DNA from 3 places in the Porticoccus sp. GXU_MW_L64 genome. Region 3 is predicted to be linked to each of the others. Evidence: predicted binding sites of a transcription regulator. Region 3 holds the regulator's gene; each other region holds the start of a gene.
What was found. Region 3 encodes PhoB, which activates phosphate uptake and scavenging genes when phosphate is short. Its sites were predicted from a motif close to TGTCATAAANNTGTAACA; they were not measured.
Positions count from the first base shown of each region.

Region 1 (6,071 bases), on a different contig from region 3:
ATTTGGATTCAATCAACGCTTCACTATCGGCGGGCACGGTAAACTCCGCTATCGCCACTTGCGGTTTGCCCTGTGCATCGAGCCAGGACAGCTCGTACCCTGTCCACAAATCGGCCCCGACAAAGGGCAGTTCGCCAGACAGTTCCAGCGCTTCGCGCCCCAGGCTGCGGGGGATTGGCGTCAGCAACCCGGCATCGTATTGGTCCGGGTATTCACTGTGTTTGCCTAAATGCAGCTCTTCCATATCAGCTTCTCAGTCGCGAGCCTTTTTCCAACTGGTACAGGGCCACAGCAAACAGCACCACTGTAAACAATAGCACCATGGCGAACGCCCAGGTGACATTGATGTCGGATACGCCCAACAGTCCGTAGCGAAAGGCATTCACCATGTACAGTACCGGATTGGCCATGGATACCCCTTGCCAAAATTCCGGCAACAAACTGATGGAGTAGAACACGCCGCCAAGGTACGTCAGTGGTGTCAGAACAAAGGTGGGGATAATGGACACATCATCAAAGTTGCGGGCAAACACGGCGTTAATAAAACCCGCCAGTGAGAACAGTATGGACGTACAAACCACAATTCCCACCGTAACACCCAAATGAGTCACCTGCAGGTTGGTAAATAACAACGACAGTAGTGTAACAATCAGCCCCACCATCAAACCGCGAGCCACCCCACCCAGAGAAAAGCCCAACAAAATAATGTAGTTTGGCACTGGCGACACCAGCATTTCTTCCACACTGCGCTGATATTTGGTGCTGAAAAAAGACGACACCACATTGGAGTAGGAGTTGGTGATAACCGACATCATAATCAGCCCGGGCACCACAAATTCCATATAGCTAAAGCCCGCCATTTCGCCAATGCGCGGGCCAATAAGCGTACCGAAAATAATAAAGTACAGGGAAATGGTAATCGCCGGTGGCAGCAGGGTTTGCAGCCAAATGCGGGTGAAGCGGCGAATTTCCCGAAACAGAATGGTGCGGAAGGCGACCCACTTTTGCGCCGCTGTCATTGCTCACCCTCCCCGTCTTTATTGTTGTTGGTCATGGAAACAAACATTTCTTCCAGGCGGTTGGCTTTGTTGCGCATGCTTTGAATGCTGATGCCTTGTTTACCCAGCTCAGTAAAAAGATCGTTGAGCGATTGCCCTTTCATCACTTCCACTTCCAGGCTGTTGCCGTCTTGTTCCACCACCAGACGAGTGGGAAAGCCATCAATCTGCGGACATTGCTCCAGGGTACCGTCCACATCCAGCAGAAATACTTCTTTGTTTAGCTGAGTTAACAGCTGACGGATGCTGGTGTTCTGCACAATTTCGCCATGGTCGATAATGGCGATATTGCGGCACAAGCTTTCTGCTTCTTCCAGATAGTGTGTGGTGAGAATGATGGTAGTGCCTGAAGCGTTTATCTGCCGCAAAAAGTCCCACATGGAACGGCGCAATTCAATATCTACCCCGGCGGTGGGTTCGTCCAGAATCAGCAGTTTGGGTTCGTGCACCATGGCACGGGCGATCATCAGACGGCGTTTCATGCCACCTGAGAGCATGCGCGATACGCTGTTGCGCTTTTCCCACAACCCCAATAGCCGCAGGTATTTTTCCGCGCGCTCTGTTGCCAGGTTCTTCGGCAAACCAAAATAGCCGGCCTGGGTAATCAGAATATCCTGTACTTTTTCAAACTGATTAAAATTGAATTCCTGGGGCACCACGCCCAAATCCTGCTTGGCAATGGAAAAATCGGAATCGATATCGCGCCCAAAGATTTCCACGGTACCGCCGCTTTTTCGCACCAGCGAGCAGATTATGCCAATGGAGGTAGACTTACCCGCCCCGTTAGGGCCGAGCAGCGCGAAAAAGTCGCCGGGCTGCACTTCCAGATTGATGCCTTTAAGGGCTTCAAAACCGTTGTCGTAGACTTTGTGGAGATCGGATATTTTTAGTGCTGGGGTCATAACTATCCATATTGTCATCCTGAGCGCAGCGAAGGATCCCACTGGTTAGAAAACGAGATTCTTCACTGCGCTCAGAATGACAGACGATTGAAAAAGCGCAGTATACGCCATCAACAAAAAAGCGCAGACCAATGGCCTGCGCTTTTTAAGATAATTGGAGCGGGAAACCGGGTTCGAACCGGCGACCTCAACCTTGGCAAGGTTGCGCTCTACCAACTGAGCTATTCCCGCGTGGCATCCCGTAGGGGAGTCGAACCCCTGTTACCGCCGTGAAAGGGCGGTGTCCTAGGCCTCTAGACGAACGGGACGCGGTGTGTATCGGTTGCCAGCCAATACGCTCTTTGCAAGTGTTGCTACCAACTCTCTGCTGAGAAAGAAAATTGGAGCGGGAAACCGGGTTCGAACCGGCGACCTCAACCTTGGCAAGGTTGCGCTCTACCAACTGAGCTATTCCCGCATGGCATCCCGTAGGGGAGTCGAACCCCTGTTACCGCCGTGAAAGGGCGGTGTCCTAGGCCTCTAGACGAACGGGACACGGAACACTTGTTTGATGAGCCTGGCCATTTACAACCTGATCATCAACAAAGAGGCGCGCATTCTATGAATCCGGCGAAATACTGTCAACACTTTTCTGCGCGCTTTGGAGAGCTATTCCCCGAGGATTTTCAGTACCTTGCAATGGGCTGCATAACAACCCCGGAGTGGCGCAAAGGGCCTGATAAAAACGCCGGATACGCGCGGCATTGGCCCCAAAATCGCCGCGCCCCAGACGGGATACCGAACGCACATCCACGCGACTGCCCTGCCCTTCCGCCGACAGGCGAATAACCACATCATCCACAAAGCCAAACAGAGTGGTGCGATCCTGGGCCTCCACTCGCAGCGTCAATTCATCCGAGCCAATCAGTTTCCAACCCAGCTCCCCCGCCACCTGCTCTACCTGTGACAGCAGTTGCAGCGGCGCCATGGCAACCACCTGCGGGGCGATATCCGGGTAAGCCTGTTGTTGCTGCTGCGCCACATCGTTGCCGGCATAGTTCAGGCTGTTGTCCTGGCGCTGACGGCCAATACGGGCAAATTCAAATTCCGGCGGATTGACAGTATCTGTGGTGATGTCGTGAATCAGCGGCAGCTTGAAACTGGCCGGCCCCATCACCACCAACGCGGCAATCGCCGGTGAACAGCCAAGTACCAGATAAAGCAGCAAGCCCCCCTGAATCTTGAACAGCATCAGCATGGTCAGCACCGACAGCACCGCCGCCAGAGTGATAAACAACACTCCACAGCCAGTGGCCACCAGGCCGGTAAACATGGAGGTGAAGCCATAGCGACTACAGGCGATACCGCCAATCACCAATATGCCCCCACCCACCAGCAATGCAATTAACAGAGTTCTCATGGGCGTGCACTCTGGGTGTTATTCAGGTCCATTTCTATACTTTTGAGGTACATATCAAATCCATTCAAGATTATTGCTTTGGCCACAGCCTGATGCGTGCTATGTTGCCGTTCTGTCAGTAAATTACAACACCTTCTTATGACACAAAAAGACAAGTTACCCTTTCCCCCAGAGGCGGACTTCCACGGAGCCGCCATTATTGGTGAAGATGGCAAGGAAATCCCCATCACCGAAGAAATGGTGGAGTCTGCTTGTGAGAAAATGGACAAGCCCCAAACCCAAGCGTGTGACGGCGAGTAACTTACCCCCTTTTATCGTCCCAAAAACCACTAACTTGACCATGAAATCGATCCCGAAGTCCAACAAACTGGACAATGTCTGCTACGACATTCGCGGCCCTATTCTCGACCACGCCAACCGCCTGGAAGAAGAAGGCAATCGCATCCTGAAACTCAACATCGGCAACCCGGCGGCATTTGACTTGCTGTCGCCGGAAGAAATCATCCAGGATGTGATCGTCAACCTGCCCGACGCCCAGGGCTACGGCCACGCCAAAGGCCTGTACAGTGCACGCAAAGCCATTATGCAGCGCTGCCAGCTTACCGGCATTGCCGGCGTTACTGTGGACGACATTGTGATTGGCAATGGCGTTAGCGAAATGATCGTAATGGCTATGCAGGCCTTGCTCAATGACGGCGACGAAATTCTGGTGCCGGCACCGGATTACCCCCTGTGGACCGCCGCTGTCACCCTGGCGGGCGGCAAGGCGGTGCACTACCTGTGCGACGAAGACAACGGCTGGCAGCCGGATCTGGACGACATACGCAGCAAACTGTCTGAGCGCACCAGGGGCATGGTGATAATCAACCCCAACAACCCGACTGGTGCGGTGTATTCAGAAGGCATATTGCGCGAACTGGTGGCTATTGCCCGGCAACAGGGCATTATGCTGTTTGCGGATGAGATATACGACCAGATCATCTACGACGATGCTGTGCACATTCCTCTGGGTTCACTGGCTACGGACATTCCCTGCATTACCTTTAACGGCCTGTCAAAAACTCACCGCATGGCGGGCTTTCGCGCCGGCTGGCTGATTCTCAGCGGCGCCAAACATCAAGCACAAGAATACTTTCGTGGCATCGAAATGCTTGCCTCCATGCGCCTGTGCGCCAACATGCCCGCCCAGCACGGTATTCAAACCGCTCTCGGCGGCTACCAGAGCATCGAAGACCTGGTCACCCCCGGTGGCCGCCTGTACGAGCAGCGGGAACTGGCCTGGCGCAAACTCAACGACATACCGGGTATCAGCTGCGTCAAACCCATGGGCGCACTCTACCTGTTCCCCCGTATCGACCCGCAGGTGTACCAGATTGACAAAGACGACGAATTTGCCCTCAATCTGTTGAAGCAACAGCACATTCTGCTGGTGCACGGCACCGGCTTTAACTGGCCAAAACCGGATCACTTCCGCATCGTTTTTCTGCCGGACGTCAAAGATCTGAATATTGCCATTGACAAACTGGCCGCGCACCTGCGTCAATACAGGCGCATGGATCAAGAGTCATAAAACGGTAAGTATTGCCAAATAGACTGCCTCAGGCAGCACGGCAAGGATAAGGGGAGAACAAAGCGTGACCAACCTTAGTATTCAAAACAACGAGACCAACATCAACTTTAACGGCGCCGCCATCCTCGATCAGAACGGCCAGGAAGTGCCGATCACTGAAGAAATGGTACAGGACGCTTGCCAAGAATTAGTGACGGACGACCAGGAAGCCGCCAACGGCTGATTTCACCTATTGAAAGAGAAAGCCGCAGTTTCCATTGAAACAGCGGCTTTTTTTGGCTGACATTTTAACCACCCCCGTCACTTTGTTAGCCTCTGTTAGCCACCCCCGTCACCCTGTTAGCCACCCCCGTCACCCTGAGCGCAGCGAAGGGGCTTCCTGTTGATTCGACGTGCAGCTCCTTCGCTGCGCTCAGGATGACAGGGTCACACCAAACTCCCCCAGCACCCGCCTGTCCAGTTCAGACAATCCCTGCTCCGCCAATCGATAACAGTGAAACTCATGGCGCTGCGGGTATTCTTTGCGCAGGCGGTCAAATGCCACAACAGGGTTTGGCTCTGCAATCTGTTCGCGCATGCGTCGATCATCTGCATCAATATTGCAAACCTGGCTCACTGCATCACCGATGGAAGTTGCTGAAATTTCCAAGGTATCGCCCTGCCCCGATTCAAGTACGGGAGCTTTACCGCACCAACGCAAAAAAGCATCCCGCACCATGGTGGTGCCATTGGTTTTGCCCTGCACGCTGTAACCGGCGATGTGTGGTGTTGCCAGGGTCACTTGCTGCAACAGCGGCAGAGAAATATCCGGCTCGTCTTCCCACACATCCAACACCACGCGCAAGTCGTCGCGCCGTGCCAACACATCCAAAAGCGCCCGGTTATCAATAGCTGCACCGCGACCAGCGTTAATCAAAGTAGCGCCCTGGGGTAAACGGGACAATTGTGTAGCGGACAGCATGTGATGGGTGGGATATGGGCCACCCCGTGTGTGGGGGGTATGCAGGCAAACAATACGGCTATCCAGCGCCGCTTGCAGCGATCCGAGATCGGCGTTTTGGCTGGCATCCAAAAACGGATCGTAGCAGCGCACCCTGGCACCCAGGGCTTTAAGGCGACGATACAGGTGGCCGCCTACATTG
Region 1 covers NZ_JBRKJK010000001.1:138,990-145,060, forward strand. Annotated here, with positions in the region: gene queF (NADPH-dependent 7-cyano-7-deazaguanine reductase QueF) at 1-244, opposite strand, end outside; gene ACVBEJ_RS00680 (ABC transporter permease) at 246-1,019, opposite strand; gene ACVBEJ_RS00685 (ABC transporter ATP-binding protein) at 1,016-1,960, opposite strand; tRNA gene ACVBEJ_RS00690 (tRNA-Gly) at 2,116-2,191, opposite strand; tRNA gene ACVBEJ_RS00695 (tRNA-Glu) at 2,193-2,268, opposite strand; tRNA gene ACVBEJ_RS00700 (tRNA-Gly) at 2,342-2,417, opposite strand; tRNA gene ACVBEJ_RS00705 (tRNA-Glu) at 2,419-2,494, opposite strand; gene ACVBEJ_RS00710 (DUF1499 domain-containing protein) at 2,559-3,359, opposite strand; gene ACVBEJ_RS00715 (PA1571 family protein) at 3,498-3,659, shown strand; gene ACVBEJ_RS00720 (pyridoxal phosphate-dependent aminotransferase) at 3,700-4,929, shown strand; gene ACVBEJ_RS00725 (PA1571 family protein) at 4,994-5,152, shown strand; gene ACVBEJ_RS00730 (4-phosphoerythronate dehydrogenase) at 5,342-6,071, opposite strand, start outside.
Region 1: ACVBEJ_RS00715 (PA1571 family protein) is a predicted target of PhoB. The motif match lies at 3,473-3,490, and genes of this name have one in related genera.

Region 2 (6,071 bases), on a different contig from region 3:
CCAGGGACTTGCAACAGCTGCAAACGGAGTATCGCAGTGAAGTGCAAAGTACCCTTCAGCAAACCGCTGCCCCGAGTTTTGAACGCACGGGCCTGCGCTGTTGGGATTTTGGTGAGTTGCCCGAGATCTACAACCACACCCGTGGCGCTCTGACCGTGCGCGCCTGGCCAGCGTTGGTGGACGAGGGCGACAGTGTTGCCCTGAAACTGCTGGACCATCCGCAACAAGCACGCAACCGTACACAGGGTGGCCTGTTGCGCCTGGCCTTGCTGCAACAGACGCAAACGGCCAAATACCTCCACAAAAATTTGTTCAAAGGGGCGGATTTGAAACTGATGGCGGCAGGGCTGCCCAAGCGCCAGGAGTTAGCCCTTGATGTGGTTGCCGCTGCTTACTGGCAGGCATTGTTTGAGGGCCAGTCAACCCCCCGCAATGGCCAGCAGTTTGATGAACTGCTGACCCGGGGCGGCGGTCAGATTGTGACCCGGGCCAATCAGCTGGAAGGGTTGCTGTTGTCGCTGCTGGAACCGTTGGGAGTCGTCCGCAAATTGCTTAAAAAATCCGGCTTGGCGGCGTTTCACGCGGTAGAGGATATTCAGTGCCAACTGGATGAGCTGTTTGCTGATGGCTTTTTGCAACATCAGGGCGAACAACGGTTGCAGCAGTACCCTCGCTACATCAAGGCACTGCAGCAGCGGTTGGGAAAAATCGCCAGCAACGCCGCCAAAGACCGCCAGTACACCTTGCAGCTGCAGGGCTTGCTGCACAAGCTGGACGAATTGCCTTCCCAGCGTCAGGAGTGGACGGAACAACAGCAAACCGAAGTGGCCCAATACCGCCACATGCTGCAGGAATACCGGGTTTCGCTGTTTGCCCAACAGCTGCGCACCGCGCTGCCGGTTTCAGAGAAACGCCTTGTGGCTCAGTGGCAACAAGTGGCAGCGTCATTTGCTTGAGTTCACACTCGCGGTGTAAAAATTTTGCAATATCGCAAAAATAGTGGAAACTAACTCTCGACCCTTAGGTCATAAAGCCCAGCAATGCCGGAGATGGCTTTGCTGCATAACTATATCTTGAGATAACGATTAGGAGAGATCCATCATGGCTAAGCAAACCATTAAACCTCTGGCGGCTGCAGTTGGCGCAGCGTTTCTGGCTTCTGTTGCTATTGCACCGGCAGCAATGGCTGATAACCCCTTCGAGGCCAGCGAACTGACTTCTGGCTACAACAACACCCTGACCGGTGACAAGGGTGAAGAAGGCAAGTGCGGTGAAGGCAAATGCGGCGAAGGCAAGTGCGGCGAAGATAAAGGCGAAGAAGGCAAGTGCGGCGAAGGTAAATGCGGTGAAGGCAAATGTGGTGAAGACAAAGGTGAAGAAGGCAAGTGCGGCGAAGGCAAGTGTGGCGCGAGCTAATCACCTGTTATTTGCTGTAGGCACTGAATATGACAACTAAGTCATATCCCGTTACGGGAGCCGGATTGGGACTGCGACGTTGTCAGTTAGACAACTTCCAGTCCCTTTCTTCTGATGATGTTCAGTTTATGGAAGTGGCTCCCGAAAACTGGATCAATGTGGGTGGGCGCTTTGGCCGCAAGTTTCGCCAGTATACGGAGCGTTTTCCGTTCGTGTGCCACGGCCTGTCCCTCTCCATTGGTTCCCCTGCGCCGCTGGATTTCGATTTTCTGGCGGACGTAAAAGCCTTTATGTCCGATCACGGTATAACCACCTATACCGAACACCTTACCTATTGCAGTGACAACGGTCATCTGTACGACCTGTTGCCCATCCCCTTTACCGAACAAGCCATTCACTATGTGGCAGACCGCATTCGCCAGGTGCAGGATTTTCTGGGGCAGCGTATTGCCATGGAAAATGCCTCCTACTACGCGGCCCCGCAACAGGAAATGAGCGAAATTGAATTTATCAACGCGGTATTGGCCGAGGCAGACTGTGACCTGCTGTTGGACGTCAATAATATCTACGTCAACAGCATCAACCACCGCTACGACCCCGATGAATTTCTGGCAGCACTGCCCGGCGAGAGAGTCAGTTATGTGCACATTGCCGGCCATTACAATGAGGCGGAAGACCTGCGGGTGGATACCCACGGCACGGATGTGATCGACCCGGTATGGGCATTGTTGGACCGTGCTTACCAGCTGTTTGGCGTTATGCCGACGCTGCTGGAGCGGGACTTTAATATCCCCCCACTGCCTGAGTTGATGACAGAAATCGACCATATCAAAGCAATTCAACAGCAACACGCCACCCAAGTGATGAGTGCCTGATGAGCGCACCTTCATTTCAGGATACCCAGTTTTCCTTTGCTGCCCACCTGCGCAACCCGGAGCAAAACCCAGCGCCATCTGAAATTGAAGACCGGCGCATGGGTATTTACCGGGACCTGATTTACAACAATATCCAGAATTTTATTGCCAGCGGCTTTCCGGTGCTGAAAACCCTTTACTCCGAGGCGGACTGGCACCACATGGTGCGTGACTTTGTCAGTCGCCATCAGAGCAGCACGCCGTATTTTCTGGAAATTTCACAGGAGTTCTTGCGCTATTTGCAGGAAGAACACCAACAGCAACCCTGCGACCCACCATTTTTGCAGGAGCTGGCCCATTACGAATGGGTAGAGCTGGCGCTGGACGTGTCGCCGGAGTCACTGCCGCCGGAACAAGATGTCAGCGACAGCGACCTGTTGCAACGCCACCCGGTTGTCTCCCCACTGGCATGGAGGCTTTCCTATCAGTACCCGGTTCACCAGTTGGGCCCGGAATATCAACCTCAACAAGCGCCACAACAGCCGACGTTTCTGGTGGTATACCGCAACCGCAAAGAGCGGGTGCGCTTTATGGAGGCAAACGGCGTTACCGTGCGTCTTTTGCAGCTTCTGGAAGACGACAGCGAACTCAGTGGCCAGCAGGCATTGGAACAGATTGCGGAAGAACTGCAACACCCCAACCCCGAACAGGTGGTGGCCAGCGGAATACCATTATTGAGAAAATTGGCGGACCTGAGCATTATTTGCGGTTGTGATTGAAAATATTGTCCGTCATTGCGAGGCTGCGAAGCGACCGCGGCAATCTCGACCAAATTGGCAGAGGGCTTTGTGAGTGCAGTGATAACCGGATGAAGATTGCCGCGGCCTGAAGCCTCGCCATGACGTAAATATGAGACCTTCTCCACACTTCTTCGCCGCTTCTCCATTTTCTGTCCACTATCTTCACGGTCAGATGTGCTGAAATATCAATGCAAACTTCTTGATCCCTCTTCTATTTGGGCCGTTACTGTAAAGTAACGGCCATTTTCTTGTCATATACCTGTCACAAACCCTCATCAGAATACGCCTCGATCCGAAACCGAACCTGTGGATCCTTTGATCACTAATCGATCGTCCAATAAATAGGGGACAACTCTGATGAAAAAGACCATTCTCGCTTTGGCCATTGCCAGCATTTCTGTTGGCGCCAATGCCGGTACTGTAACTTCCGACGGCGGTGACGTTATCGTTGCCACCAAAGGTGGTTTCAGTGTCAAAACCGCTGACAAGAAGAACGCCTTCAATATCGGCGGCCGTATTCAGTGGGACTACAACAACGCCGAAGCAGATTCCGACAGCGAGCCAGACGAGAATAACCTGTCTGTTCGCCGCGCCCGTATCTTCCTGAAAGGCACCGTTGACAAAAACTGGGACTACAAAGCCCAATTCAATATCGGCGAATCCGAAGCCGGTGACGTTGAAGACCTGTACATCCGTTACAAGGGCTGGGGCAAGGCCGCCAACCTGACTGTGGGTCGTCAAAAAGAGCCTTTTGGTCTGGAAGAGCAAACCAGCTCCAAAGATATTTCTATCCTCGAGCGCTCCGCTTTGACCGAGCAGCACGCTTTTGGTCGTAACACCGGTGTTCAGCTGCACGGTAAAGGCAAAAACTGGACTTACGGTGTTGGTCTGTTTGAAAACGAAACTGCCGATGACGACCGTGGCGCTGAAGACTTGGCCCTGACTGGCCGCTTCACTTACGCGCCTATCAATGACAAAGGCAACGTTTTCCACCTGGGTCTGGCGTTCTCTGAGCGCAGCGGCACCCAAGGTGTTAGCGGCAACGCTGCCGAGTCTGCCATGGCTTACGAAATTGCCGGCGTAAACGGCGCTTTCCACTACCAGGGCGAGTACTTTGACACCGACCAGGTAGACGGTGACAGCCTGGACGGTTACTACGTACAAGCTGGCTGGGTATTTACCGGCGAATCTCGCCCCTACAAAGACGGCAAGTTCAAAATCATCAAGCCTTCCACTGATGCCGGTGCCTGGGAAGCGGTTGTTCGCTATGAAGCGGGCGACGGCAACTTCAGCGACATCGAGCTGGGTCGTACCGATGGCAGCCAGCTGGCTCTGGGCCTGAACTACTACCCCAACAGCGCCATCCGCATCGGCGCCAGCCTGATGACTGGTGAAGACGACGTAACCGGCGAAGACGGTGACGAGTTCCGCGTTCGTCTGCAATACGTTTACAAGTAATTCATATACTTGCCTGCGTAATAAAAACCCCGCATTGAAAGGTGCGGGGTTTTTTGTATTTGGCTTCATGGCTGCCCCACAAACTTGAGGGCATGAATCTGGAACAGTCTGCTGTGACCGTATGCAGCATGGCTGCTGCATCCGAGCGTACACGGATGTATTTACAGCGTGTCACAGCAGACTGTTCCAGATTTATGTCTGGAGCTGGCGTTTAATGGTTAGCACTATAGTGATTCTGGCCTCAGTGAACTTTCAATATATGTTTATGGGACAGCAGTGATTTGGCTTTTAACAAAGGACATTTGCAATGAATCGTTTTGCTTTTGCATTTTTATGCGCTGCCGTTTCTCCCTTGGCATTCGCTGCCCAGTTGCAGTGGTTGGGCAGCTACGACACCGGCTATAAAAAAGGCGCGGAAATAATCAGCGTTCAGCAAAGCAGTGGCCGGGCCGCACTGACTGTTTCGGGCAAAAATCAAGTGGACATACTGTCCCTGAGTAATCCCGCTCAGCCAGAACGACGGCTGCGTATTACTGTTGAAGGGCAGGATATCGATGATATTTCATCAGTGGCTTTTCACCCCACTGATGACTATGTGGCGGTGGCAGCTATCGCCAAAAACCCGTTGGCAAGCGGCAAGGTGTTTTTTTACAGCGCGTCAAACGGCGAGCTGTTAAACAGCGTTGCCAGTGGTTACTGGCCGGATTCGGTGCTGTTCAGTAGCGATGGCCGCTGGCTGGGGGTAGCCAATGAGGGCGAACCCTTTGTGGTGGCCGGTAACGGTGAACTGGTGACTCCACCGGGAAGCATTACCCTGGTGGATATGCAAAAGGGCCTGAATAATCCCGTTATTCACCAGATTGCCCTGCCGGACCTCAGCGGTGTAGACGGTGTGCTGCAAGGCTCCGACAAGCGCTCTTTTGAACGGGATATAGACCTCAATGGCGATGGCCACATTGACGGCGATGAGGAAGAACAGGAACTCCCCATTAGTGCCGCCACCCCGGACTACCTGGAGCCAGAGTATCTGGCTTTTACCCCCGACGGCACAACACTGTTTGTTGCTTTGCAGGAAAACAACGCCGTGGTGGTTGTGGATACCGCAAGTGCTCAGGTTGCCCGCTCATTTGGCCTGGGAGTGACTCAACACCTGGCGGATACCCAGGACGATGGCCGGGTGGCGTTTGTCAATGAGTTGACCGCCTTTCGGGAGCCGGATGGCATTGCCCTGGGCAATGGCGGCAAATGGTTGTTGACCGCTGATGAGGGCGACACCGAGCCCAAAGCGTCGAAAATCAAAGCTGGCCAGAAAGCGGGTGGCGGCCGTACCCTGAGTATTTTTGATGCCGCCAGCGGCGAACTGTTGGGCGATACCGGCAACCAACTGGACGCTATGGCGCACGCGCTGGGCATTTACCCGGATGGCCGCAGTGACAACAAGGGTTCGGAACCGGAAACTGTGGTTTATCTGGAGCTGGATGGTACTCACTACGCAGTGGTCACCCTTGAGCGCGCTGACGCACTGGCACTGGTCAATATCAGC
Region 2 covers NZ_JBRKJK010000009.1:21,560-27,630, reverse strand. Annotated here, with positions in the region: gene hrpA (ATP-dependent RNA helicase HrpA) at 1-956, shown strand, start outside; gene ACVBEJ_RS08775 (HvfA family oxazolone/thioamide-modified RiPP metallophore) at 1,102-1,416, shown strand; gene ACVBEJ_RS08770 (HvfB family MNIO-type RiPP peptide maturase) at 1,446-2,291, shown strand; gene ACVBEJ_RS08765 (HvfC family RiPP maturation protein) at 2,291-3,049, shown strand; gene ACVBEJ_RS08760 (OprO/OprP family phosphate-selective porin) at 3,428-4,528, shown strand; gene ACVBEJ_RS08755 (choice-of-anchor I domain-containing protein) at 4,836-6,071, shown strand, end outside.
Region 2: ACVBEJ_RS08760 (OprO/OprP family phosphate-selective porin) is a predicted target of PhoB. The motif match lies at 3,320-3,337, and genes of this name have one in related genera.

Region 3 (6,071 bases):
GTGCTTTTATTGTCACCAAACAACTGGCGGAAAAACTCAACTGGAAACCCGCAGACATCCGCGTTGCGGTGCAGGGTTTTGGCAATGCGGGTTATCACGTGGCGCGACTGTTGCACGCCGAAGGCTACCGGGTTGTCGCCATCAGCGATTCCAAAGGCGGTATTTATTCGCAGCAGGGCTTCGACATTGAAAGCCTGTACCAACACAAACAGCAACAGCGCAAGCTGGAGGCGGTGTATTGCGATGGCTCGGTCTGTACCCTGCAGGAGCATCAGCGTATCAGCAACGAAGAGCTGCTGGAGCTGGATGTGGATTTGCTGATTCCAGCGGCCCTGGAAGGGGTTATCAATGAAGGCAATGCCCAGCGAATCAAGGCTCCGGTGATTGTGGAAGTGGCCAATGGGCCCATCGAAAGCGCTGCCGACCAAGTGCTGGAACAGCAGGGAACCCGGGTCGTGCCGGATGTGTTGGCCAACGCCGGCGGTGTGATTGTCAGCTACTTTGAGTGGGTGCAAAACCGCCAGGGCTGGGCCTGGAGCCTGGAAGAAGTGCGCGAACGCCTGCTCGCAACTCTCACCGAGGCATTTGACAAGATGTGGGCGGTGCATCAGGCGGAGGGCGTAGCACTGCGCAACGCGGCCTACGCGGTGGCCTTGCGGCGCATCTCAAAAGCCATCAGCAGTCATGGTACCCAGGAGTACTTTCAGAATCGGGATAGTTAAGAAAATTCCCTGTAGCCCGGGTGGAGCGTAGCGAAACCCGGGGTATGTTAAATCGAGCGCAGTTTTTTATCCCACCACCCGGCTTTTCGGAAACCGGCAGCTGAATACCGAGCCCTTGCCCAGGGTGCTGTCGACCTCCAGCGACCCTTCGTGGCGCAGCATCACGTGTTTGACGATGGCCAGGCCCAGACCGGTGCCGCCGGAGCTGGAGGTGCGGCTGGCGTCCACGCGGTAAAAGCGCTCGGTCAGGCGCGGCAGGTGAGTCGGGTCGATGCCAATGCCGTTATCTTCGACATCAATGTGCAGTGTGGTGTCGTTGTTCTCCACACGAATAGCAATGTCACAGCCTTCCGGGTTGTGGCGCACGGCATTGAACACCAGGTTGGAAACGGCGCTGTGCAGTTGTGAGCGTTTGCCGCGCAGGGCCAGGCCTTTACCGCCGTGCAGGGTAATGCGGTGTTTGCCTTCGCTGAGCGCTTCGGCGTCGGTGACAATCTGTTCCAGCATGGGCTCCAGTGGGGCTACTTTTTTGCCCGCGTGCCGCTCCAGCGATTCCAGCTTCGACAGCATCACCAGGTCGTCAGCCAGGCTGCGCATGCGTTTGGTTTGCTGGCCCATTTGTTCCATGGCGCGGCTGACTGGCTTCGGCAGTGTGTCGTCCAGCTGGGTGAGGTTCTCCAGGTAGCCGCTGATCACCGTCAGCGGGGTGCGCAGTTCGTGGGAGATATTGCCGACAAATTCCTTGCGCATTTCTTCCAGATTGCGCAACCGGGTGATGTCGCGCACCACCAGCACCACTTCGTCGTTGCCAAAGGCTGCGGCGCTGCAAGCGAGAATGCGGGTAATACTGCCGGGGGCGCGTATTTCCACGGCCTCGCCAAATTCCTGTCGCTGGATAAACTCCACAAAATCGGGTTCGCGCACCAGATTGACAATGGGTTGATAGCGGTCGCCCGGTTGCAGTGACAGCAAGTGCTCGGCGCAGGGGTTCCACCATTCCAGGGCGCGGTTGCGGTCGAGAATCAAAATGCCGTCGCTGAGGGCGTCGGTTATTTTCTGAATGCGAATGGTGAGGGATCGAAGATTGTGCTGGCTGCGCAACACGCGTTTGTGAAGCCGGTAGAGGCTGTCGGACATATCCCCCCACACACCGGTGGCTTCTGGCGGCAGGCCGCGAGCGCCATTGTCGAGCCAGCGGTAAATCTGCTGAATCTTGATAAATCCCCAGGCGATGTATCCCAGGCAGCCCAGCAGCAGGGTAATCAGCAAGTGGCCGTTGAAATAACCGAATAGCAACAGGCCAATCAGCAATAACACAATACGCTGGATTTCGGTGTGCAGGCTTCGTTTCAAGCCGGGGACTCCCCAAGGTGCCGATAGGTAGTGGCGGTGGTTGTCAGCTCTGCTCGGCTACCTTGGTGGAAAAACGGTAGCCTGCGCCGCGCACAGTTTGAATGAAACGTTCGTGGCCATCAACACTCAGTGCTTTGCGCAGGCGGCGGATATGCACGTCGACGGTGCGCTCCTCCATATACACGTTGCCGCCCCACACGTGGTCGAGAATCTGGTCGCGGCTGTACACACGCTCCTGATGGGTGAGGAAGAACTCCAGCAGGCGGTATTCGGTGGGGCCCATGGAAATGGGCGCGTCATGGATGCTCACCCGGTGGCTGATGGGGTCGAACAACAGGCCGTCGATGGCAATGGGTTCTTCCGGCGCTTCCGGCCCACTGCGGCGCAGCAACGCCTTGATGCGGGCAATCAGCTCGCGGGGGGAGAAGGGCTTGGTGATGTAGTCGTCGGCGCCGGAGTCGAAGCCCTGGATCTTGTTGTCCTCGTCGGACTTGGCGGTGAGCATGATCACCGGCAGCCGGTTGGTCAGCTCCTGGCGCTTGAGGCGGCGTACCAGCTCAATACCACTGGTACCGGGCATCATCCAGTCCAGCAGCACCAGGTCGGGGCGCTCGTCGATAATCAGCCCGTGGGCATCCTGGGCATTGGCCGCCTGCAGGCATTTGTAACCCGCCACTTCCAGCGCCATCACAATCATGTCGCGAATGGGGGCTTCATCGTCCACCACGAGAATGGTCGCCTGTTGCATAACTCCACCTGTAAATAACAAACCAAGGCTATTAGATGACGGCAGTGTGACAGCAATATTACAGGGGTGGGGGTGTTGTGTCATGAGACCCTGTCATCCTGAGCGTAGGCCGGGTCAGCGTCGAGACCCTTCGCTGCGCTCAGGGTGACAGGTGACTGTTTGAGTCTGGGACAACGCTCAATGCCCGCAGTTGCCGCCCACATGGGGGTGGCCGTGAGCCAGCTCTTCCTCGGTGGCGTCGCGCAGTTCGGCAACGGCCACGTCAAAGTGCAGAGTTTTGCCCGCCAGCGGGTGATTGGCGTCTACGCTGACGGTGTCGTCACTGACATCGGTGATCACCACCGACATGGGGCCGTTGTCGGTCTGCGCCTGAAAGCGCATGCCCACCTGTACTTCCTGGTCTTCGCCAAACAGATTGCGCGGCACCGACTGCACCAACCCGTCCTGATATTCGCCGTAGGCTTCGGCGGGTGCCACTTCCACTTTCAGCTCATCGCCAGTGGCCTTGCCCAACAGAGCGCTTTCCAGACCGGGAATAATATTGCCGGCACCGTGCAGATACACCAGTGGCTCGCCGCCTGTGGAGGAGTCCAGCTCCACACCGTCGTCGTCGGTAAGGGTGTAGTGGATGGAAACTACGGAGTTCGTTTGAATTGACATAGGAATAGCCTTTGCTGGGGAGTCGCCGTGTGAAGTACGAATATGGGGATAAAAGCCAGATTTACAAGCCGCCTGCTCTCCTGTCACCCTGAGCGCAGCGAAGGGTCTCGGTAGTCGCAGCAGTAAAAGGTTTGTCGCGGCGCTCAGAACGACAGAGGTCTACAACTGATAGTCCAGCACCAAACCAACAAACACCGCAACACCCACCCAATTGTTGTTCAGAAATGCCTTGAAGCAGGCGTCCCGGTCACGGTTTCTGGTCAACTTCTGTTGATGCATAAACAGCAACGCGGCCACTGCCACGCCGCCGTAAAACCAGGCGCCCAGGTCGAAGTTTTTGCCAGTGAGCAACAGTGCCAACAGGCAGAGAATTTGCAGCGTTAAAATCATGGCGCGATCCTGGTCGCCGAACAGAATTGCCGTGGACTTTACTCCCAGCTTTACATCATCGTCCCGGTCCACCATGGCGTAAAAAGTATCGTAGGCCACCGTCCACAATACGACACCGGCGTACAGCGCCCACAGAGCCGGGTTCAATTCCCCGGTTTGTGCGGCAAAGCCCATGGGAATTGCCCAGGCAAAAGCCGCCCCCAGCACCACCTGGGGCAAATGGGTGTAACGCTTCATAAAGGGGTAACTGGCCGCCAGCAGAACAGCGCCCAGCGACAGCAGTACCGTCAAACCATTGGTAAACAGCACCAGTACAAATGCCACCAACAGCAACCCGGCAAACAGCAGCAGTGCTTCGCGAGGGGCGACAAGCCCGCTGGGAATGGGGCGCTGCCCGGTGCGCTGTACATGGCCGTCGATATGGCGGTCGGCGTAGTCGTTAATCACACAGCCCGCCGCCCGCATCAGCGTCACCCCCAGTACAAAAATCACCAGTACATCCCAGTCGGGAAAGCCCCCCGCCGCCAACCACAACGCCCACAACGTGGGCCACAGCAACAGCAAGGTGCCAATGGGTTTGTCAAAGCGCATCAGGCGCAGGAAGTGGGGCAGGCGGTGTTTTAGGGGTTGGTTCATGGCAGCGGGGAATGTTGAATTGGCCGCTATGATAAAAGCACGGGCATCAATTGGCCATTAACGGTGAGTTCAAGCGCGTAAAATTAGCGGGGGCTAGTCATACCCCGGCTTATATCCAGGGAAAGCCGGCAAAAATATCTCACTCACCATCAGCGGTTTGCTGTCCAGCCGAAATACCGAGCGCCGCCCCCATAGCGGATGTTGCAATTCCCCCAGTTGTGCCGGCACCACACTGTTGCCGGCGGTCAGGCAGGCAATTTCCATGGGGGTGCGTTTCATGGTTGGGTCGTTGAACAGCAGTGCCCCCAGTGGCCGGTTATCCAGTTGCCGCATGGCTCGCAAGCGGCCAGTGAGGGTGGTGATGGGCAGTACACTGCGGGCGTATACCCAGGGCTGGTCGCGGCCATACAGAATCACTTCGCGCACCAGGGCGTGGTGGCGGCCTGGCAGGTTTAACAGGCGGCACTCCGACAGCCGGGGCAGTTGCCAGCGTTGATTGAGCACTTGTACCCGAAAACAATTGTCGCTGGCGGCGATCAGGCGTTCGGTAAGCGACCCCTGGTCCAGCAACCAGGGTCGCAGGGACTGTGGAATGCTGTTGCGGGGTACGCGCCGGTAGCTGCGCCAGGCGGGTTCGCGGTGGAACAGTTTGTTGGAAAATCGGGATACAGGCACGGGGCAATCCACAGTGAAAGCGGCATTTTAACGACCTTGCCGCTGGCTGGATACAGTTGCGTGGGATTCAGTAAGGCTGCATCATCAGGGCATCGACAACACAGGAGAAGGAACCTTGATTATTACCAATATTGAAACCGTACCGGGCAAAACCATCGTCAAACATCTGGGTATGGTGCAGGGCAACACTGTGCGCGCCAAGCACGTGGGCAAGGATATTCTCGCCGGCTTCAAGAATGTGTTTGGTGGTGAGCTGAAAAGTTACACAGATTTGCTTACCGAATCCCGCGAAGAAGCCACTCAGCGCATGCAGGCCCAGGCGGAGGCCATTGGTGCCAACGCGGTGATCAATGTGCGCTACTCCACCTCGTCGGTGGCCGCCGGTGCTGCGGAGCTGTTTGTGTACGGCACGGCGGTGGTGGTTGAGGAGCAGTAGCCATGGAAAACCTTATAGGCTTTCTGGCGCTGCTGTTTTTGGGGTATTTCTTTGGCCGTATGGCCGAGCGGCGCCACTTCAAGTCCATTATCCAGCGAGAGCGCCAGTATGCAGATACCCTGACATTTAGCGCCAAGACGCCGCCAGCGGACATGGACGTTGCCAATGCTCAACTGGTGTCCGGCAATGTGGTGGTGTCGGTGGATTACTTCAAACAGGTGATGGCGGGTCTGCGGGCGTTGCTCGGGGGCCGGGTAAGTGCCTACGAAACCCTGGTGGAACGGGCCCGGCGCGAGGCGTTGCTGCGCATGAAAGAACAGGCCCGGCAGCTGGGGGCGGAGATGATTTTTAACGTCAGGCTGGAAACCGCTTCCATTTCCAAGGGCGAGCAACAGCAGGTGGGCAGTGTGGAAGTGTTTGCCTATGGCACTGCTCTGGTGGCGCCCAAACA
Region 3 covers NZ_JBRKJK010000007.1:176,507-182,577, forward strand. Annotated here, with positions in the region: gene ACVBEJ_RS07435 (Glu/Leu/Phe/Val family dehydrogenase) at 1-722, shown strand, start outside; gene phoR (phosphate regulon sensor histidine kinase PhoR) at 789-2,075, opposite strand; gene phoB (phosphate regulon transcriptional regulator PhoB) at 2,119-2,823, opposite strand; gene ACVBEJ_RS07450 (FKBP-type peptidyl-prolyl cis-trans isomerase) at 3,001-3,483, opposite strand; gene ubiA (4-hydroxybenzoate octaprenyltransferase) at 3,643-4,509, opposite strand; gene ACVBEJ_RS07460 (chorismate--pyruvate lyase family protein) at 4,603-5,184, opposite strand; gene ACVBEJ_RS07465 (YbjQ family protein) at 5,300-5,620, shown strand; gene ACVBEJ_RS07470 (YbjQ family protein) at 5,623-6,071, shown strand, end outside.